Regions from separate parts of the Peribacillus sp. NPDC097284 genome, predicted to be linked through region 2. Evidence: a T-box and tRNA genes for the amino acid it is inferred to sense, from the RefSeq annotation. Region 2 holds a T-box; the other holds one or more tRNA genes.
The links. The T-box of region 2 lies ahead of ACIQXU_RS02200 (valine--tRNA ligase). A T-box ahead of a tRNA ligase gene usually reads a tRNA of that ligase, here a tRNA-Val.
Positions count from the first base shown of each region.

Region 1: it encodes a tRNA-Val, which carries the amino acid that the T-box ahead of ACIQXU_RS02200 (valine--tRNA ligase) is inferred to sense. The anticodon was not compared.

Region 1 is NZ_JBIWCZ010000002.1:28,768-40,257, reverse strand. Features, by position in the region: gene xylA (xylose isomerase) at 1-39, opposite strand, end outside; gene ACIQXU_RS05945 (ROK family transcriptional regulator) at 211-1,374, shown strand; gene ACIQXU_RS05940 (type 1 glutamine amidotransferase domain-containing protein) at 1,431-1,955, opposite strand; gene murB (UDP-N-acetylmuramate dehydrogenase) at 2,119-3,027, opposite strand; tRNA gene ACIQXU_RS05930 (tRNA-Val) at 3,359-3,430, opposite strand; gene ACIQXU_RS05925 (hypothetical protein) at 3,646-3,867, shown strand; gene ACIQXU_RS05920 (phosphatidylglycerophosphatase A family protein) at 3,907-4,464, opposite strand; gene ACIQXU_RS05915 (alpha/beta hydrolase) at 4,640-5,362, shown strand; gene ACIQXU_RS05910 (YjcG family protein) at 5,441-5,956, shown strand; gene ACIQXU_RS05905 (GNAT family N-acetyltransferase) at 5,961-6,389, shown strand; gene ACIQXU_RS05900 (hypothetical protein) at 6,533-6,796, shown strand; gene ACIQXU_RS05895 (spore coat protein) at 7,026-7,517, shown strand; gene ACIQXU_RS05890 (hypothetical protein) at 7,572-7,868, opposite strand; gene ACIQXU_RS05885 (ATP-dependent helicase) at 8,018-10,291, shown strand; gene spoVIF (sporulation-specific transcription regulator SpoVIF) at 10,348-10,602, opposite strand; gene ACIQXU_RS05875 (YjcZ family sporulation protein) at 10,715-10,879, opposite strand; gene spoVAE (stage V sporulation protein AE) at 10,988-11,344, opposite strand; gene spoVAD (stage V sporulation protein AD) at 11,361-11,490, opposite strand, start outside.
Region 2 is NZ_JBIWCZ010000001.1:424,745-436,234, reverse strand. Features, by position in the region: gene ACIQXU_RS02240 (cytochrome C assembly family protein) at 1-405, shown strand, start outside; gene hemC (hydroxymethylbilane synthase) at 415-1,347, shown strand; gene ACIQXU_RS02230 (uroporphyrinogen-III synthase) at 1,347-2,147, shown strand; gene hemB (porphobilinogen synthase) at 2,144-3,136, shown strand; gene hemL (glutamate-1-semialdehyde 2,1-aminomutase) at 3,179-4,468, shown strand; gene ACIQXU_RS02215 (LysM peptidoglycan-binding domain-containing protein) at 4,655-6,268, shown strand; gene ysxE (spore coat protein YsxE) at 6,364-7,434, shown strand; gene ACIQXU_RS02205 (hypothetical protein) at 7,492-7,644, opposite strand; T-box leader at 7,921-8,148, shown strand; gene ACIQXU_RS02200 (valine--tRNA ligase) at 8,192-10,843, shown strand; gene ACIQXU_RS02195 (ATP-grasp domain-containing protein) at 10,899-11,490, opposite strand, start outside.

The DNA of each region.
Region 1 (11,490 bases), on a different contig from region 2:
TTCATATTTTACTTGATTGATTGTTTCAAAATAACTCATAGTTATATTTCCTCCTCAGATAAAATTAAATTGGAATCGCTTTCATAATTTATAAAAATAATAATACCAGCAAAAACTTAGTTTGTCTAATGAATATACTAAGTTTTTTTGAATTTTTTTGTTATAATAAAACTTACCTAAAATCCATTATTATTAAAAGGAGGTAGAAAGATGACCTGGAGCCAGCAACTAATGAAAGTGAATAACAAGCAGGCCATTTTAGAAACCATCCTGGAATGTGCACCGATATCTCGGGCAGATATCTCTCAGCATCTCGGACTCACTAAGGGGACTGTTTCTTCTCTCGTCAATGAATTATTGGAAGCTAATCTTTGCATTGAATCAGGGCCAGGAGAGTCTAGCGGTGGAAGACGTCCAGTCCTGTTGTTGTTTCAAGAAAAGGCCGGCTACTCGATTGGAATAGATCTTGGAGTAAATTATATGTTAGGTATACTTACTGATCTCAATGGTGACATTATAGGGGAAATTAGTAGGAATACGAATAATGCAAACTACCAAGAAACTTTTGATCGTATGAAAGAAATGATTCAATCTTTAATAAAAACTGCCCCCGAAAGCTATTACGGAGTGGTAGGAATCGGAATTGGTATTCCTGGAATCGTTAATAACAAAGGGGAAATTTTGCTTGCTCCGAACTTAGGTTGGAAGAATGTTGACCTAAAAAAAGACATGGAAGAAGAGTTTGGTCTCCCTGTCATCATAGAAAACGAAGCAAATGCCGGGGCCTATGGAGAAAAGAAATTTGGCGCCGGCAAAGGCCATGAACATCTTGTTTACGTAAGCGCGGGTATGGGCATTGGGGTCGGCATTATCCTCCAAAATGAACTGTACCGCGGAGCGAATGGATTTTCCGGAGAAATGGGCCACATGATCATTGACGTTCATGGAAAGCCCTGCAAATGTGGAAGCAAGGGTTGCTGGGAATTATACGCATCCGAAAAAGCATTGATTGAACGGGCATCATCACTTTTCCAGTTGGAAGAAACCACGCTTGAATCATTGGTTGATCAGGCAAGCCATAATGAAGGAATCCGTGACCTTTTCAAAGAAATTGGACAATATCTTGGGATTGGCATTAGCAATATTTCCAATACCTTCAACCCTCAGCAGATTATTATCGGAAACCGCCTAGCTATGGCCAAGGACTGGTTAAGGGATTCCATAGTGAAGGTAGTTGAAAGCCATGCCCTCCAGTTCAATCAAGAAAAATTGCATATCAGCTTTTCTGATTTATCTTCCTATTCCCCTTCATTAGGGGTATCGGCCCATGTAATCGAAAATTTCTTGAAAACAAATTTGAATCACATAAATTAATAAGTTTATATGAAACAAAAAGTGATTTCTCCCTCAGGAAAAACCACTTTTTTGTTTCATTTCTCTTCAATTACCCGAATCAATTCCCGTAAATAATCGGGAAGATCCGGTGGACGTCTGCTCGATACCAGGTTTCCGTCCACCACAACAGGTTCGTCCATCCAATGTGCCCCGGCATTCTCCATATCATCTTTGATTCCGGGCGTACTTGTCACCTTCTTCCCTTGCAAAATTCCTGCCGAAACCAAGACCCAACCCGCATGGCATATTTGGCCAATCGGCTTCTTGCTTTCTTCCATACTCTGAATCAGAGAAATTACTTCAGGAAACCGACGAATCTTATCAGGTGCCCAGCCTCCTGGAACAAGAATCGCATCATAGTCTTCCGCTTTGATGCTGCCATAATCAAAATCTGAATCGGCTGGCACACCATATTTACCAATATACGTCTCATTTGCCTTTTCTCCGGCAAGATGGACGATGGCCCCTTCTTCCCTCAATCTTAAAATCGGATACCAAAGCTCCAAATCCTCGAAATCATGATGCACAAGACTGATTACTTTCTTTCCTTCTAAGCGCATATATCCCTCTCCTTCTATAACTTGTTCCCCTTAACTTAAAGGTATACTTCCCCCTTTTGGTAACTCGTACACTTTTATCTTTAAGTGCCTTTTTAAATTTCATCCTGGGATCTGATAAAAAGAAAAAAAGACTTTCTAATGAACGAAAGTCTTTTTTAGGATATTAGTCTTCTCCAATTATTTTCACTTCGGTTTCAAGCTCCACGTCGAATTTCCTTTTAACGGTGTCTTGAACATATTGAATGAGTTCCAAATAATCGGTGGCTGTTGCGGAACCAACATTTACGATAAATCCAGCATGTTTAGTGGAAACTTGAGCTCCACCGATTTGCTTTCCTTGCAAACCGCTATCCTGGATTAATTTACCTGCAAAGTGTCCAGGCGGACGTTTGAAGACACTTCCACAAGACGGAAATTCAAGCGGTTGTTTAGATTCCCTCTGGAAAGTAAAATCATCCATTTTACTTTTAATGTCTTCGTATTCTCCCTTTCTTAATAAGAAGGTAGCTTCTAATACCAGTAGTTTTTCTTTTGAAAAGCGGCTAGAACGATAGCCCAGTTCTAATTCATCCTTTTTCAAAGTCTGCAAATCTCCAGAACGGGTGATGACCAGGGCTTCCTGTAGTACATCTGAAACTTCTCCACCATATGCCCCTGCATTCATATATAAAGCCCCTCCAACAGAACCGGGGATCCCGCAAGCAAACTCTAAACCAGTTAGACTATTTTGTAACGCGTATCGAGAGGCTTGAATGATAGCAGCACCACTTTGAACGGTGAGCTTATTACCCTCCAATTCCATGCTTGCTATATCAATAAGGGTCATGACGATACCTCGTATGCCCCCATCTTTAATAATCATATTAGAACCATTCCCCACGATGGTTAAGGGTAAATGGTTGTTAAGCGCATAAACATATATCGCTTGGACTTCTTGATAGTTTGTAGGCATTACGAAGAAATCTGCCTTGCCACCTGTTTTTGTAAACGTATATTGATGTAGCGGTTCATTCATTCTCACATTACTTGGATGTACAATTCCCTGAAGATCTAAAAAAATTTGTTTACTCATTTATACAAACTCCCATTAAAAATTTTAGAAAAAAGAACAAACATTTCATTTCTTTTTGTACACATTAATCGTTAGATATTTCATTCTATGCTTCATATAAGCGAAAAACAACGATTTACACTTATTTATAACCTGCCATTTATTCCAATAACCACACTTTTCAATATTTAGTTATGGCTACATTCCCCGGTTCACCATTAATGAAGGAAAGAGGAGCTCATCCCCACCAGTAGAACTCTAAAAAGAATCCTATATGTTTCTCAGTATCATCCAGTAAAACCATAATAAAAAACGGCGAAAACATTGATTGTACAATGCTTACGCCGTTGGATGACCTGTGAGGGATTCGAACCCACGACCCCTTCCCTGTCAAGGAAGTGCTCTCCCACTGAGCTAACAAGTCGTATGTAATAGTTGGCTTGCTCTGTTACTTAAGTACATAATTTATTATAAGTTCTTTTCGACAAAAGTCAACGAATTATTTAAAAAAAGTTTAGCGTTTGCCTTTAAATAAAAGATATGGAACAAGACAAGAACAAATGTTCTTTATTTCCTTGCATAACAAACGTACGTTCGCATATAATATAAACAAGAAAGATAGAAACGGAGGCCAGCGGAATGAAATATATCATTCGGAAACATATGGATGAAAAGGTTCCTTTAGAAATCATTTACCTATCTGAAAATGGAAAGATTACACAGCGCAGAATTGAAGTTCTTGAAGTATATTCAGGTTATATCCGTGCCTTTTGCTTTCTTCGGCGGACAAAACGAACGTTTAAAATAGAAAACATCCTCTCTGCCCGCCTTATTAAGTCCAGGTATGATAGGTCAGGATAATCCCGATTACTACCTAACGCATCATTGATTGTTCCAAACTTATCCGATTAATTCCTCTTCTTCCTGTATATCCTTTTCTTGTTCAGTTAAAGATTCTTCATCATCTCTTAGACGGTGTGCCAATCTTGAGGCAGCGCTTGCTGCAATGCTTGCAACAATATCATCGAGGAAGGTATGCACGACTCCCTCTTGCTTCTTATCCAATTCGTGAATGACGCCTATTTTATTCTTATCCAAATGTCCAAAGGTTGTCACGGCAATGCTTCCATAACCAAGTACGGCACCAAAGGCAATCGTTTCATCCACTCCAAACAGACCTTCATCCGATTCGACAATGGATTGAAGCGGTTCCGATAGCTTCTTTTGTTCTGCCAGTCGATCAAGTTCAACACCAACTAAAATGGCATGTTGAATTTCTCTCTTTAAAAGCACCCTTTCAACACTTCTAATACATTCCTCTAATTTCAAATCAGCTTTATAAGGGAATTGTAGTTCAAAGACAATCTCTGCAATAGCCTCCACACTTACACCACGATCTAGTAATGTTTGTTTAGCCGCTCTTGTAACTTCCCTGCTATGGACGCGTACATCTGCCATTTTATCTGCCTCCCCTTTTTTTGATATCTTTCCATTATACCATTAAATATTCTAAATATTTGGAAAATAAAAGAAAAATCACTTTTCTATATCCTTCAGACAGGAAAAAGAAGGATGGCTATGCTAAAATAACTAAGAACATTATTTTCATTATAAATTCATAGAGGTGCGGTAAATGAGTTTACGCAAAGGCACGATAAAAGAATATATGTTTAGAAGTGAGGCGTTATCTGAGGAATTAGAGCTACTTGTATATTTACCGGCTAATTTTTCACCACTTTATAAATATACGCTTGTCATAGCTCAAGATGGTCGAGATTATTTTCAAATGGGTCGAATAGGTCGTGTGACTGATGAACTTTTAGGAAATGGCGAGATTGAGAATATTATAATCGTCGGCATTCCCTATAAAGATCGGTTTGACCGTAGACGGAAATATCATCCTGATGGTGAACAGCACGAAGCCTACATACGATTTCTGGCCCATGAACTTGTTCCATTTTTAGATGAGGAATTCCCAACCTATCAAATGGGACATGGCCGGGCATTAATGGGGGATTCTCTTGGTGGCACGGTTTCCCTGCTCGCTGCACTTAAATATCCACATACATTCGGTAAATGCATCATGCAGTCTCCGCTTGCCAATGAAGAAGTGATGAATGCTGTCCGTAGTTTTGAGAATCCTCATCTCCTCGAACTGTATCATGTGATTGGAACCGAAGAGACTGACGTTCCCACTACAGATGGGAACCGGGCAAATTTCATAGAACCCAACCGGGAACTGCATAAATTGTTAAAACAAAAAGGATTCCCTTGCTTCTATGAAGAATTTGAAGGGAATCATACGTGGAAGTTTTGGCAGGCAGATTTAAAAAGGGCCCTTCTAGAAATGTTTTAACCTCGGTTAGAATGGTAAAAAAATGCATTTGGACTAGAGTTTTCGAAAAATTAAATTATAATCTTAGGAGGTAACAATATGAAATATGGTGTTGCAATTTTCCCTTCAAAAAAACTTCAAGATTTAGCAAACTCCTACCGGAAACGGTATGACACAAAGTACGCATTCATTCCACCACATCTCACACTTAAACAACCGTTTGAAGCGACTGAAACGGAAATTTCAGCAATCGCAGAACGCTTGAAAGACATTGCACGGAAGTTCCAGCCTTTCTCCTTAAATGTGACGAAAGCGAAATCCTTCCAACCCGTCAGCAACACCATTTATTTTAAAGTGGAGCTGTCAAAGGAACTTGAAGACTTACACGAAATGCTTCATGATGAGAATTTCTTCAAAAATGAAACAGAACATGCTTTCGTTCCACATATAACGATTGCACAAGATCTATCTGATAACGAACATTCGGATGTTTTAGGTCAATTAAGCATGCTTGATGTAAGCCATGAAGAAGATGTCAAAAGAATTCATTTATTGTATCAATTGGAAGATGGAACATGGACTGTATATGAAACATTTCGTTTAGGAGCTGAATAATTTCGTGTTTGTAAAAATTGTTGAAAACGAGCAAGAACGTGGATATGCTTACACCATAAGAAAAAGAGTGTTTGTAGAGGAACAACATGTCCCACTTGAAGAAGAGATTGACCAATATGAAGAAGACTCCACCCACTTCGTTTTATATAACGAGGAAGAGCAGCCTATTGGTGCGGGGAGATTTCGAATCATTGACGGGATTGGTAAGGTCCAGCGCATCTGTGTACTCTCTAACTCCCGTAAAACTGGGGCTGGTGCCCTGATCATGAATGCCATTGAAGAATTTGCGATTTCTCATGACATCTCTCAATTGAAGCTCGATGCTCAATTACATGCCATCCCCTTTTACTCGAAATTAGGGTATGAAATCATTTCCGAGGAATTTATGGATGCAGGGATTCCCCATAAAACGATGAAAAAAAAGATTTCCTAATAAAAACGCTGTTCCCTTGGAATTTCCACAGGGGACAGCGTTTTTTTATATATACCATTCTCGTAAAAATCCCTTCCCATTCTATGTCAATATTCACAAATAAACATAGTCTATATATAGAAAGCAAGAAGGAGGGAAATTTTATGAGTAACAATGGATTCAACATGGATGAATCTCAAAAAAGGTTAATGGAACTACTCGTTTCAAGGACTTTGAGAAAGCATGGTGTCAAAAAGGATAAAGTTGATTTGAGTGATAAAGAAAGAAGTCACTTAAAAGAGACCATACAGTTTTTACAGAAACAATCTGAAATGCTTATCAATCAAGAGAAAAGCATTACAGAAAATGATGTGAATCCCGTCACAAATTCTCACCACACTAGTTATTCCGATACCAAAGACAAATAACTAACATTCCTCCTATTCAATTACGCTCTTTTCGGTATGAAGCGCAGACTGGACCTTGCTTCTTTACCATTCATTCTGAACACTTCATTCCATGATGCTTCATCCGTTCGCACAAACTCTTCAAAAAAATATTTGAAAATAAACGAATGAATTGATTTATTCGTCCAACCAAATTTACATGCATAGCATATTTTAATAGGGAATTAAACCCTAAGGAGGAAAAAACGACATGAACCAAAATGTATATCATAGCAACAATTGCAATACAACAAAACATTCTGAAAGATCATGGTCGGCTCTAGACAATAACACCAACCATCCCCTAACATCATTCTGTGAAGAATCCGCAAACGAAATTGAACAAGAAGCTAAACAGGATAATTCGCAACTCCAACTATCTGAAGAGCTTGTTTACATTAAAGATTCTTGTAATGTAAGAGTAATCTCTACAGATGTTAAAGCGGCCCTTTCTTTACAGACGGCAATCCAAGCAGCCATCGCTGTCATCGTCAGCATTTCCATTGCAGACACTGACCAAGCGGACCGCATTACTCAAGAATTGATTCAATCTTCTAATGTTAAACAAATTACACGTCAAAAAACAATTGTTGAAAACAGCCGTGATATCGAAATCACTACAACCGATGCTCAAATCGCCGTTAACATTCAATTGTTACTACAATTATTGTTAGCTCTAATTGTAGAATTAGACGTTCTTTAAGAGTGAACACAAAAAGGACACATAAATGTGTCCTTTTGTATTTCTATCGAAGTTTCAAACCATTTCGTTTACATATCCTCCTTTTCCTGTCATTTCAGCCGTGATTTCCTCTTGAGCCCTCATTAGTAAATGGTTCTTATACGCACCTGCTCCAGGTGATCTGTCCTGATTCATATTCGTGACATGGTCAAATTTTTCCGACCGCTTCGTTTCGTCTTCCAACACTTGGTCAAAACGAATTGGCTGAATGGGTGTCGTTCCATCAACGATTCTTGGCTTTCTCTCCGCTTCTACTGTCCGGTTTGCGTATTGAATGTATTCGAATTGCGTTACTGGCGCTATGTATCCCATCATTAACCCTCCTCACTATATAGGTTCTCTTGTCATTTACATACCCACTCCAGAATGAAACGAAACATCTTTTCCGGATTCTTTTTTTCTATTTCTCTGGTAAAATGGAGATTGCCGATATTTTTAATAGATTTGAGGTATCCATTTATATGAATCAAGCAAAATCGGGAAATGAAATCATACATCTACTTACTGTTTCGGCTAGTGAGCTGCAGACACTCTTTGAAAAAGGAAAACGTGATCAGCTCTCTTGTGTCATATGTGATAAGCCAGTGAAATTATTCATTGGCATTCATGAAACACCTTATTTTTATCACAGTGACCCTTCACGACCTGCTTGTGAAATGCCAAATCCTATATCAAAACCTGAAACTAAACCTTTAGAATACATGGAACAAAACGGATTCAGAATTCCTAAATCACGCACCATTACTGAAACGAAGACTGTTATCGAACCGTTTTTGAAAAGTCGGACCATTACAGGCAATCCTCCCTATTTGGATAAACCATCCGTCCGCACTGAACTTTTGGATCCTTACTTTCAGGAACTATCTGAAAAAGGGATCATGCTTGATGCCGAACAGTTAAAAGCAGTAAAAACGATAGAAGGTCCCGTCCTTGTTTTATCCGGGGCTGGAAGCGGTAAAACCAGAGTATTGACGGTAAGGACTGCCTATATGCTAACTGTAGAAAAAATAAATCCTAAAAGCATTATGCTTGTAACCTTTACAGCGAAATCTGCAAAGGAGATGCAGCAGCGGCTAATCAGCTACCCTTATATGTCCCCTTCCCTCGTCTCTCAAATTGTTAGTGGCACCTTCCACAGCATCTTTTATAAAATCTTGATCTTTCATGAGCCTGCAAAATGGCAACGGGACTTCCTGTTGAAGTGGAATTGGGAAAAAGAAAAAATATTGAAGCAGGCCGGTCGGGAGTTGGAGCTTGATGAAAAGGAATTTGCCTATGATCAGGCACTTCAGCAAATCGGCCTCTGGAAAAACTCGTTGATTTTTCCTGACGATGTCAAACCGAATGATGATTGGGAGAAATCCTGTCTATTCCTATATAAAAAGTATGAAGCGTATAAAGAACAAACAAGTAAATATGATTTCGATGATATGCTGGTAGGTTGCTACGTATTTTTGAAAAGCCATCCTGAATTGTTATTGAAATATCAACAACGGTTCCGCTATTTTTTAGTGGACGAGTTTCAGGATATTAATAAAGTTCAATATGAGTTGATAAAACTCCTTTCAGCGGAAACAAAAAATGTTTGTGCAGTTGGTGATGACGATCAAGCCATCTATTCATTCCGTGGGAGTGATCCAAAATATATCCTGAATTTCAACCATGATTTCCCTGGTTCCCAAGTCGTGAAGTTGACCGAAAATTACCGTTCTTCCCATGAGATTGTTGCTACGGCAAATAGAATGATAAAACGAAATCAGCATCGGATGGATAAAACGATGCGGGCACAACATAATCAAGGGAATCCAGCTGTGTTATTCTATCCGCATGATGAAGAGCTCGAAGCGACGATGATCGTGACCGACATACAAGAAAAGATATCCAAAGGTGCCAATCCTGGTGACTTCGCCATCCTTTACAGGACCCATACGATGTCGCGTGCCATTTTTGAAAGACTGGCATCTTCCAACCTTCCCTTCGTGATCGAAAAGGATGCGGATTCTTTTTATCAACGGCGGGTCATCCATGGCATGCTTGCATTCATGCGCTTAAGCCTGCACCCTCAGGATAGCAAGGCCGCTTCTGACGTCCTTTCTTCCTTGTTTTTAAAGCAGAGTGTCCTACAGGAGCTAAAAGCCCAGACGATCTTGCAAGATTGTGACTTTATCGATGCTTTTGCTTTTGTAAAAACGGGACATGCCTTTCAAGAACGTAAGTTAAAAGCAATACCGGCACAAATCCGTTCTATAAAGACCATGTCCCCGCTCGTGGCTTTAGAAGTCATCGAGAAGGATTTGGGCTATCAGGAGTATGTAAAGAAAAGGGGAAATGAAGCCCACTTGGAAAAAGGTTCGGATGATATTCGTGATTTGAAAGTGGCTGCTAATCGGTTTCCCACAGTCGCTTCCTTCCTCGACCATGTCGATCATATGACTGCCATGGTTCAGGAAGTGAAACAGCTATCCAAGCACTTTAAAGATGCCATTCAGCTCACGACGATTCACCGCTCTAAAGGCCTTGAATATCAATCTGTTTATATTCTGGCTGCGGTTGATGGCAGCCTTCCCCATGACTTTGCATTGGATTCGTATCGTAAGGGTGAACTTGGTCCTCTTGAAGAGGAAAGGAGATTGCTTTATGTGGCGGCGACCCGGGCCAAAAAGAATCTTTATATCTCTGTCCCGCAAACGAGACGTGGAAGGACGGCCCACCCATCCAGGTTCTTGAATCTTTAAAGATATCCAGGGAAACAGACAGGAGCCTGCAATACTGCAGGCTCCTGTTTCGCTTACTATTTTTTATTCATCATATTGGAAATTGTCCCGAAATCCAGTTTATTTCCCTCAGCAACGATAGAATGTACGATTTTGTCTTCCATTTCCTTGTTGACTGGTTTATTGGCTATTTGAGATACCCTTTTAATTACATTCCTGACAGTCGTTTCATCTTTAAAATTGGCACCCTGTAGTGAGTTTGCCAATTCCATAACATCCTTCATGTTTACACCCGTTTTTCCTTCTATGTTTTTAAACAAATTATTATCCATGCCTAAGCCCCTCCTTTTCTGTATCTATCTTATGGAAGGATGAGGGATATGTGCAAGGTCCATAAAAATCAATAAAAAAAGGAATAGGCTAATACAGCCTATTCCAATTACACTAACAGAAAGAAGCCCCGACAATAACTAATAGGATAAACAATACAACGATCAAGACGAACGTGGATCCAGCACCAAAGCCACCACCACTGTATGCTTCGCCTCCATATCCATAGCCATAGCCTTCATTGCAACCGCCACATCCGTAGCCACCATAACCAAACATATTACAATCACCTCGCTCTCAAATTGAGCTCACTGATAATATATGTAGGGTGGGACAATATGTATAGGCCATGCCCTAAACATCATGCCCATTTCCGCTATGTATGGATCATCCTTTCGGTCTGAAGACCAAAGCTCCGATAAATCCAAAGATGATAGCTGCAGAGATTCCTGAACTCGTGATTTCAAACATGCCGGTAAGGACGCCGACAATCCCATGCTTTTCTGCTTCTAACATGGCTCCGTTCACCAAGGAATTCCCAAAGGAAACAATGGGAATGGTTGCTCCTGCTCCTGCAAAGTCTATAAGCGGTTCATATAATTCGAAGCCTCCCAGTATGGCTCCTATTACAACGAATAAGCTTAGTGTATGTGCTGGGGTTAGCTTAGCCAAGTCGAATAAAAGCTGGCCGATTACACAAATCAAGCCTCCGATGACAAAGGCCCAAAAAAACATTGCTAACATCCTGATCTCTCCTTTTTCATGTATTTGTCCCATACTCAATGGCCACCGCATGGGCAATACACGGAATCGATTCTTTTTGCTGATACGTTAACGGTGACAATAATGCCCCTGTTGCAATCAATAATATCCGTTTATATTTCCCCTGA
Region 2 (11,490 bases):
AGTGCTTTTACTCTTTCATTCGTGTTTTCCTTACTCTACTTGATTCAATATGACTTATTGAAGCGAAAGAAATGGGGTAAGCGGTTGCTTCGACTGGGTGATTTGACGAAGCTTGAAAATCTGTCGTATGTTCTCGCTGTAATCGGCGTTCCGTTATTGGGGGTATCTTTGATACTGGGCATTCAGTGGGCCAATCTTAAATTACCAGGTGTTTCTTGGTTGGATATGAAAATTATCGGTTCGTTTGTTATATTGATAGGATACAGTGTTTATTTATACTTGAAAATCCGAAAACAGGTTTATGGCAGGGCTTTGGCCTTTTTGAATATTGGATTCTTCATGATTGTATTAATTAACTTTTTCCTTTTTGGAAGTCTTTCATCATTCCATGTTTGGAATACATAGGAGGAAACTATGAGAAAAATCATTGTCGGTTCTAGACGTAGTAAACTAGCGATTACCCAAACGAATTGGGTGATTAATCAACTTAAGGAACTTGGCCTTCCCTACGAGTTCGAAGTGAAGGAAATAGTCACGAAAGGTGACCAAATCCTAGATGTGACGCTTTCGAAAGTAGGCGGTAAGGGACTATTTGTTAAAGAAATCGAACAGGCCATGCTGAATAAGGAAATTGATATGGCTGTACATAGCATGAAGGATATGCCAGCGGTGCTTCCAGAAGGATTGACGATTGGCTGCATTCCACCAAGAGAAGATCACCGTGATGCATTGATTTCAAAGAATCATGAAAAGCTTTCTGAATTGAAACCGGGCTCTATTGTTGGAACAAGCAGTTTGCGTCGCAGTGCCCAAATCTTGTCAAGAAGACCGGATCTTGAAATTAAATGGATTCGCGGGAATATTGATACCCGTTTGGATAAACTAAAAAATGAAGAGTATGACGCCATCATTCTAGCTGCTGCAGGTCTTGCTAGAATGGGTTGGAAGAAAGACGTCGTAACGGAATTTTTAGATGAAGACATTTGTTTACCGGCTGTTGGCCAAGGAGCTCTTTCCATTGAGTGCCGTGCAGATGATCATGATTTATTGTCTGAGCTTGCTAAATTCACGTGTGAAAATACGAAAAAGACCGTAGAAGCTGAACGTGCCTTTTTAGATAAAATGGAAGGTGGCTGCCAGGTGCCGATTGCAGGATTGGCAGTTGCAAAAGACAATGGAGATGTTTCCTTAACAGCTTTAGTCGCTTCCCCGGATGGTAAAGTGATTTATAAAGAAATGGCTGAGGGCCCAAATCCTGAAGCTGTTGGCCTTGAAGCTGCTAGATTGATTAGTGAATTCGGTGGCAAAGAGTTGATTGATCGTGTAAAAGAGGAGCTTGATCAGTAATGAAGCCGTTTTTGCCTCTTAAAGATTATCAGGTTTTAATCACCAGAGGGAAAGGGCAAGCTGAGGGTTTGCAAACCTTAGTGAAAAAAAATGGGGGAACTCCTCTGATGGTGCCGTTGCTTGAGTTTACCCTTCCAGAAAATCTGGAAGAGGTTCAAGAACGGTTGAATCGATTGAGCAGCTATGACTGGGTCATATTAACGAGCAAGAATGGTGTGGATTTTTTGTTCAGGCTGCTCGGCAAGCAACAACATGTGGTGCTTCCGAAAATAGCCGTCATTGGATCCAAAACGGAAGAGGCTTTGAACGTGTATGGATATGAAGCGGATTTTGTTCCATCCGAATATGTTGCAGAAAGTTTTGTTTCGGAGTTTATTACTCACCTCGAACCCGGTGAACGTGTCCTCCTTGCGAAAGGGAACCTCGCAAGGACGGTCATAGCGGAGGCCATTAATGAAACGAGTGCATCGTGTGATGAAATGATTATCTATCACACCATACTTCCACAAGAAAGCGAAAGACAACTGGTCCAATTAATCTTGAACGGGAAAGTGGATATCATCACCTTTACAAGCTCTTCCACGGTGAATCACTTTATACAGATCATTGAACAATATGAATTGAATACATACATAAAAGATCTTGTCATTGCTTGTATCGGACCGATTTGTGCCAGGACGGCATCGAGAAATGGTTTACATGTTTCTGTCTGTCCTGATGTCTATACAACAGAAGCGATGGTTGAGGAAGTAGTACGATATATTGTTAAAAAGAATCCTAAAGGAGGAACCATAAAATGAAAGATATTTTATTCAATCGTCACCGCCGCCTGCGTGTAAGTGCCGGCATGAGGGCTTTGGTCCGTGAAACATACGTACATAAAGAGGATTTAATCTACCCGATTTTCATCATCGACGGCGAGAACATAAAGACGGAAATCGCCTCCATGCCAGGAATTTACCAGCTTTCGATGGATAATCTAGCGGCAGAGATGGATGAGGTCGTGGGTCTTGGCATTAAATCAGTCATTTTATTCGGTGTTCCATTTGAACATGATAAGGATGAACAAGGCACTGGAGCCTTTCATCATAATGGACTTGTCCAACAAGCGACCCGACTCATCAAAAAACAATACCCTGAAGTCATGGTCATTGCCGACACATGCTTATGTGAATACACAAGCCATGGTCACTGTGGAGTAGTTGAGGGAGACAAAATCTTAAATGATGCGTCACTTGACCTTCTTGCCAAAACGGCCATCAGCCAAGCAGAAGCAGGTGCAGATATCATTGCCCCTTCTAATATGATGGATGGATTTGTTGCGGCCATCCGTGCAGGACTAGATGAAGCGGGTTACGAAGATATCCCGATCATGTCTTATGCTGTGAAATATTCGTCCGCTTTTTATGGTCCTTTCCGTGATGCGGCGAATGGGGCTCCTCAGTTCGGCGACCGGAAAACGTACCAAATGGACCCGGCTAACCGTCTAGAAGCTTTCCGTGAAGCAGAATCCGATGTAGAAGAAGGAGCCGACTTCTTAATCGTGAAACCAGCTCTTTCCTACATGGATGTCATCAGGGACATGAAAAATACCTTCACACTTCCGATTGTGGCTTATAACGTAAGTGGGGAATATTCAATGGTGAAGGCTGCCGCCCAAAACGGCTGGATCGATGAAAAATCAATCGTAATGGAAATGATGACAGGCTTCAAACGAGCAGGTTCTGACTTGATCATTACTTATTTTTCAAAAGATGTAGCCCGTTGGATCGATGAAGATAATAAGTGAGGAAAAAATAATATAGTTTATTAGAGAAAAGGGGACGGATACATGCGTTCATACGAAAACTCAAAAAAGGCGTTTGCCGAAGCTAAAGACCTGATGCCAGGGGGCGTAAACAGTCCTGTCCGTGCCTTCAAGTCAGTGGATATGGATCCCATTTTCATGGAACGGGGGAAAGGATCCAAACTCTATGATATTGATGGCAACGAATATATTGACTACGTTCTTTCATGGGGGCCACTTATTCTTGGTCACACGAATGACCGTGTAGTTGAGGCATTGAAAAAGGTAGCTGAATCAGGTACAAGCTTCGGTACTTCTACACTGATTGAAAATGAACTGGCTAAGCTAGTCATCGAGAGGGTCCCTTCAATCGAAATGATCCGAATGGTTTCTTCAGGAACAGAAGCTACGATGAGTGCATTGAGATTGGCGCGTGGCTATACAGGCCGCGATAAAATCCTGAAATTTGAAGGGTCTTATCATGGACATGGTGATTCCTTGCTGATTAAGGCCGGCTCTGGTGTGGCTACGCTCGGCTTACCTGATAGTCCAGGAGTGCCTGAAGGAATTGCAAAGAATACCATCACGGTACCATATAATGATCTTGCAGCCACTAAATACGCGTTCGAACAGTTTGGTGAAGATATCGCCTGTATAATCGTCGAGCCGGTTGCAGGGAATATGGGAGTCGTACCGCCACAACCTGGTTTCCTTGAAGGACTACGTGACTTGACGACCCAATACGGATCCTTATTGATCTTTGATGAAGTCATGACAGGCTTCCGAGTAGGTTATAACTGTGCTCAAGGCTATTTCGGGGTTGATCCGGACTTGACTTGCCTAGGTAAAGTGATCGGCGGCGGTTTACCTGTCGGAGCTTTCGGCGGCAAACGTAAAATCATGGAGCAAGTAGCGCCAAGCGGTAATATTTATCAAGCAGGTACATTATCTGGTAACCCGCTTGCAATGACAGCAGGACTTGAAACCCTGAGTCAATTGACACCTGAATCGTATGATGAGTTTACCCGTAAAGGCGATATGCTTGAAAAAGGAATCGGAGAAGCGGCGAAACAATATGGCATTCCCTATACATTTAACCGTGCCGGTTCCATGATCGGACTTTTCTTTACAAATGAAGATGTAGTGAACTATGATACAGCCAAAACATCTGATTTAGAGTTTTTTGCATCGTACTACCGGGAAATGGCGAACCAAGGGATTTATCTTCCGCCTTCTCAATACGAAGGCTTATTCCTATCAACGGCTCATAGCGATGAAGACATTGAAAAAACAATCGCAGCAGCTGAAAAAGCTTTCGCTACATTGAAAAAATAATCGTAAGGGTTTCCCCATTCCGGGGAAGCCCTTTTTTATTTGTGATGATTTCCCCCCTCCGTTCAACCGTTTGTTCGATTCATTCATCCATTTTTCCCATTGATTAAAGGAATAATCATTTCCCTTTCCTCATAGATTGTTATTGGTATAGGTACTGTTTTTCTGAAGCTGAAAGGAGGAGTTGTCTTGTCGCAAGAAAACGAATCGTATTTGCGATTTTCTTTGGAAGAGTCCGTTTGGTTTCATAAGGGACAGGAAGTGGCTGAGCTCTATTCCATATCCCTCGATCCAAATGTGACGATCCAGGAAAGCGATCAATATGTGTTTATCCGGGGTTCATTAGATTTAAGTGGTGAATACAAAGACTCGCAAAACGGTGATTATGAGGAATTTCCTCAAAGCTTTTTGCCGAAAGCCGTTCAAAAGGTTGAGAGGCATCCAGATGGTCTCAATGAATTCACACACCGATTTCCGGTTGATATAACGATACCGAATAACCGAATCTCCTCATTGGAGGAAATCGATATCACGATTCAGAGTTTTGACTATGCCCTGCCTGAACATAACTGCCTAAAATTACAGGCGGATTTGTTGATAACCGGTATTTACAATGATTCCTATGTGGAAGAGCGCATGGAAGTAGAGCAAGAGACCGAGGAGACTGAGTTTCTTGAGGAATCAGATGACGAAAATGAATCATACGTTCCATATGCGGCTGCAGAACCACCCGTCCCTGATTTCCATCATGTCTTCCGCAATGACGAGCAAAGTGATCTATATACGCCATTTTCCGCAGAAGCAAAACGAGTCGCGGAAGCAAAAGAGGATGAAGAAGAGGAACCGGTATACCTAAGCAACCATCAACATAACGCCCCTGTTTTTGAAATTCCTGTATCCCCATTTCCTGAGGAGATGCAGTGGGAAGCCGAGGTCAACAGACAGGATAACGACATAGAGACGCAAGTGAAAAGAAGAGTAATTGAAATTGAGGAAGAGAAAAATGAGACTCCTGTTTCCAAGGAAAAGTGGCCAGCATCGTTTGAGACAGAAAAAGGAGGAAGAATTGAAGAGCAGGTTAAAAGAAGGGTGGATGAGATAGAGGGAGGAAAAGGAGAAAGTATCGAGGAACAGGTCAATAGGCGAGTGGATGAAATCGAGGCAAAAAAAGATGCAGAGAACAAAGGGAACATCGAGGAACAGGTCAAAAGAAGAGTGGCTGAGATAGAAGATAAAAAAGGAAAACGTATTGAAACCGAAGTGAAAAGAAAAGTCGCTGAAATAGAAGAAGAAAAGGAAGGCTCCGTTTATTTGACCGATGTGGAAAATGTGCCAGTGGTTAAAATTCCGGGTTCGCCTCATCAAGAACAGGATGTCATCGTCAATAGGCAAGATGACAATCTTAGTGATGAGAATGAATCCTCAAGCCTCGAAAAGGATCCGGAATCCCTTTCATCTTTGACCGATCTATTCAAAAGAAGAGAAAAACCAGAAAAACAGGCAAAAGAAATGAAAAATTATAAAGGCAGAAAAAAGCAAAATGCCGAACAAGGTGAAAAAGAAAACCAGGATAATACGGATAAGCAACACACCATCATGGATCTTTTCGGAAGAAAGCAGGAAGAAGAATTGGTCAGGATGAAGGTCTGTATTGTACAGCAGGGGGAAACGATAGATGATCTGGCCCAGCGTTATGGCGTCACGGTACAATCCTTGCTTCTTAGTAATGAACTAGAAGGCAATCAGAGCGTTACCGAAGGGCAAGTCATTTACATTCCAAAGTCCATTGCTTACAAAAACTAATCACAAGCAGAAAGCAGGGCCTTGGCTCTGCTCCTGCTTTATCTTGCATTTCAAACGATTGGCGAGCTTTTTTAAAAAGAAAGTGAGTGAGTCTCGTGAGGGAAAACGAGAATCAACAAAAGAATATTCAGGATAGTGATTCAGCCTATGTCTTAAAAGAATACGCGCTTTATGTACAATATATCGAGGACTTTGGACGAGTGAAAAAAGTGTATAGCGACCGTGGTACCTTTGCCTTGAAATCGATTACGCCCCACAATGGAATGGACTTTATCCGAAATATCCAAACATTGTATCACCGGGGATATAACCGAATTGTGCCTATTTACCAAACGATGGACCAGCGCTATGCTGTGCTTCATAATGGCCGATTATATTACCTGATGCCTTGGTTGAATAATGAAGAAAATGGCGAACGTGATGAGAAACATAAGCAAATGTTCAGAGAACTTGCACGGATGCATACACTGTCTGTGAAAGAAACAGAGGTGGATACAGAGGAGCGGGAAGCTCATTATGAAAGAACGCTGAGTGAGTGGAATACGCAGAAGGACTTTATGGAGGAGTACATTGTCACCTGTGAAAGAAAGTGGTATATGTCTCCATTTGAGATGTCGGTCTGCACCTTTTTTACGGATATCACCCAGGCATTGAACTACTCTATCAAAAAGTTTGAAACATGGTTCGAAAAGACAAAGGAAAGTGAAAAAGTAAGGACCGTCCTCACCCACGGAAAGGTTTCATTGAAGCACTTTGTATATGATGAACGAGGATATGGTTACTTTATCAATTTCGAGAATTCGAATACGGCCCCTCCCCATTTTGACTTACTACCTTTTCTCGTCAAAACGGCGAGGACCTATCCAGTCCAATGTGATGATTGCGTCGATTGGCTTTATAATTATCTTCGTTTCTTTCCTTTGAAAGAAGAGGAAATGCTGCTGATGCAAAGTTATTTGGCTTTCCCGGGATCAGCACTGGATGTGGTGAAGAACTATTCCGAGGGTAAAGGTCTAAGGACGGAACTGGATAATGTCACGAAGTTGCAACGACAATTCTGGCTTTTGAAGAATGTGGAATATATGGTGATGAAGGTCGAGGAAGTCGAAAAACAGAAAAAAGCGGCTGCCGAGGCGGCCAAAGAGGAACAATCGCCCCCAAGCTAAATATACATGAATGGATGAATATCCAATCATGTATATTTTTTTGTTGTAGGGGAATAATTATATCCATTCTAAATATAAAGACATGGCTAAGAAAATAAAGGCGACCAACAGGAGCATATCGAAGAAAGTTGGAAATATTAACGTACGTATTCCTTGAAAAACAATGAAGGGGACAATGAATTGCTGACAAACACCGCGGAACTTTTTCATCCAAGGTGGCAACGTATAAGGTGAGTATTTTCGTCTCAAGATTGCACCTTCCTTTGTAGGACTTCTTTTATTGTATGGGAGGGCTGCGAAACATGTGAGAAATGCGGAACATCATGAAACGTTGATGGTATAATAGGAAGATCGCTCTGTTCTTGTGAGCCTCCCTTAGTGAATAGGGCCATACTTACGAAAGTAAACGAAAAGATGATTGACTCGACCCCCCTTTTTTTTGTACTATATACTATATGCAATTAATGATTTTACATATGAATATAAATGAATGTAAAGACCGGAAATAGTAAGATGAAATGCCCTTTTCAGAGAGGAAACCATTGGTGCGAGGTTTCTAAGCAGGCAGCATCAGAAGTCGTCCGCGAGCAGTCTTCGTGAATAGTTAGTAGCGAAGGCCGGTGAAGAGCCGTTATCCGATTTGAGAGCCGAGAAAAGATTTCTTTCTTTTTCGGAAAAAAGGTGGCACCGCGAACAACTTCCTTCGTCCTTTTATGATGATGGAAGTTTTTTTTATGCCCAAAAGGAGGAAAACAACATGGAAGAAAACCAAATTTCGATGCCAACAAAATATGATCCGCAAACGATAGAGAAAGGCCGTTATAAATGGTGGCTTGATGGGAAGTACTTTGAAACAACAGGTGATGATAAAAAAGAACCGTATACAATCGTCATCCCTCCACCAAACGTAACAGGTAAGCTACATCTTGGTCATGCTTGGGATACAACACTACAAGATATCTTGACACGTATGAAGCGTATGCAAGGATATGACGTGCTATGGCTTCCTGGTATGGACCATGCCGGTATCGCAACACAGGCGAAAGTGGAACAAAAGCTTCGTGCTGAAGGCGTTAGCCGCTATGACCTAGGTCGTGAGAAATTCGTGGAAGAAACATGGAAATGGAAAGAGGAATATGCAAGCCATATCCGTGAACAATGGGCAAAACTTGGTCTTGGCCTTGACTATACCCGCGAACGCTTCACGCTAGATGAAGGTCTTTCTAAAGCGGTCAATGAAGTATTCGTTACCCTTTATAAAAAAGGATTGATTTATCGTGGCGAATATATCATTAACTGGGACCCATCGACGAAAACGGCCATTTCTGATATCGAAGTAATCTACAAAGATATTCAAGGTGCATTCTATCATATGAAATACCCGCTAGTTGACGGATCGGGAGAAATTGAAATTGCGACAACCCGTCCAGAAACGATGCTTGGTGATACGGCAGTTGCGGTACATCCTAAAGATGACCGTTACAAGCATTTAATCGGGAAAATGGTTCGTCTGCCAATCACAGGTCGTGAAATTCCGATCGTTGGCGATGATTATGTGGATATGGATTTCGGTTCGGGTGCCGTTAAAATTACACCGGCTCATGACCCTAATGACTTTGAAATCGGAAACCGTCATAATCTAGAACGCATCCTTGTCATGCATGAAGATGGTTCGATGAATGAGAAGGCCGGTAAATATGAAGGAATGGACCGTTTCGAATGCCGTAAGCAAATCGTCAAAGACTTGCAAGAAGCTGGAGTACTCTTCAAAATTGAAGACCACCTTCACTCTGTTGGCCATTCAGAGCGTAGCGGAGCAGTTGTAGAACCATATCTTTCTACTCAATGGTTCGTTAAAATGCAGCCTCTTGCTGATGCATCGGTTGACCTTCAAAAGAAATCCGAGGATGAAAAGGTCAACTTCGTTCCGGATCGTTTCGAGAAAACATATCTGCACTGGATGGAAAATATCCGCGATTGGTGTATTTCCCGTCAACTTTGGTGGGGTCACCGCATCCCGGCCTGGTACCATAAAGAGACAGGCGAGGTATACGTGGGACAGGAAGCACCTGCTGATGCACAGAACTGGGAACAGGATACAGACGTCCTGGACACGTGGTTCAGCTCCGCACTATGGCCGTTCTCGACTATGGGCTGGCCGGACAAGGAAAGCATCGATTTCAAACGTTACTATCCGACCGGAGCACTTGTAACAGGATATGATATCATTTTCTTCTGGGTATCACGGATGATTTTCCAAGCGCTTGAATTTACGGGAGAGCGCCCATTCGAAGACGTTCTGATCCATGGTCTTGTTCGTGATGAACAGGGACGCAAGATGAGTAAATCGCTTGGCAATGGTGTCGATCCAATGGATGTCATCGACCAATATGGTGCAGATTCGCTACGTTACTTCCTTTCAACAGGAAGCTCACCAGGGCAAGATCTTCGTTACAGCACGGAAAAAGTGGAAGCGGTATGGAATTTCTCCAATAAGATCTGGAATGCCTCCCGTTTTGCCTTAATGAACATGAATGGCATGACCTATGATGAAATCGATTTAAGCGGTGAAAAGTCCGTTGCTGATAAATGGATCCTTACTCGATTGAATGAAACGATTTCAAACGTGACAAGACTTGCGGACCGTTATGAATTCGGTGAAGTGGGTCGCGTGCTTTATAATTTCATTTGGGATGATTTCTGTGACTGGTATATTGAAATGGCTAAACTTCCGCTATATGGCGAAGACGAAGCGGCGAAGAAAACGACTCGTTCGATTCTTGCATACGTGCTAGATAACACGATGAGATTGCTTCACCCATTCATGCCGTTCATAACGGAAGAAATTTGGCAAAACCTTCCGCACCAAGGCGAATCAATCACGGTTGCTGCATGGCCTGAAGTGAAGGAAGAGTTAACGGATACAGCTGCAGCGGAGGAAATGAAACTGCTTGTTGAAATCATCCGTTCAGTCCGGAATATCCGTTCTGAAGTCAACACGCCTTTAAGCAAAAAAATCAACTTGATTCTAAAAGCAAAAGATGAGTCCATTTTAGAAACATTAGAAAAAAACAGCAGCTATATCGAGCGCTTCTGTAATCCTGAACAATTGACAATCGGCATCGATGTCGAAGAACCAGCACAAGCCATGACAGCTGTGGTTACGGGTGTTGAACTGATCCTTCCACTAACAGGACTGATCAATATCGACGAAGAAGTGAAACGTCTTGAAAAGGAACTCGACAAACTTAATAAAGAAGTAGAACGCGTACAGAAAAAACTAGGCAACGAAGGCTTCGTCAAAAAAGCGCCAGCAAGTGTCATTGAAGAAGAACGTGCCAAAGAAAAAGACTATAGTGAGAAACGTGATTCTGTTATTCATAGAATCAATGAATTGAAACAGCTTTAAAAAAACAAAAAAGGATGAACCGGCTATGTAAGAAGCTGGTTCATCCTTTTATTTGTTACTTAACCGATAGTTTCTCTTTTATAAACAATAGATACTCTTTTACAATATTAAGATTACTGAGCGCACTTAACGTTCTGCTTCCCACTACATCTTCAATTTCATTGAGCATGAGGCTGCCATCTTCGGCGAAAATGAAATCGATCCCGACCATGCCAAAGTCAAAGGCAGCGATTACCCGTTCTACAAGTGTCCGTTCGGCAGCTGACAGCTCATATAACGAAGCAGATCCGCCTAACGTGTAATTGGCCTTGAAGTTAGAAGAGGACTCTCTAAGGACAGCTGCAATGATTCTGTTCCCAATGACAAAGACACGGATATCCTTTCCGAATACACCCGGTTTTTGAACGATCCATTTTGCGTTAGGCAGTTCTCTCAAGTCTTTTTCATGTTCAATCAAGTAAACCTGTTTTCCACCACGTCCATGAACGTCTTTCGCAATGAATGGTAATTCCATATCGCTTGTTGAGGGATTACCATAGCAATAAACTGTATCTGACATTGGAATGCCGATAGAAGTCACATATTGATGCGTCTTTGCTTTGTCATTCACGATTTCCGAGATGAAAGAAGAGTTGAAGCATGTGATA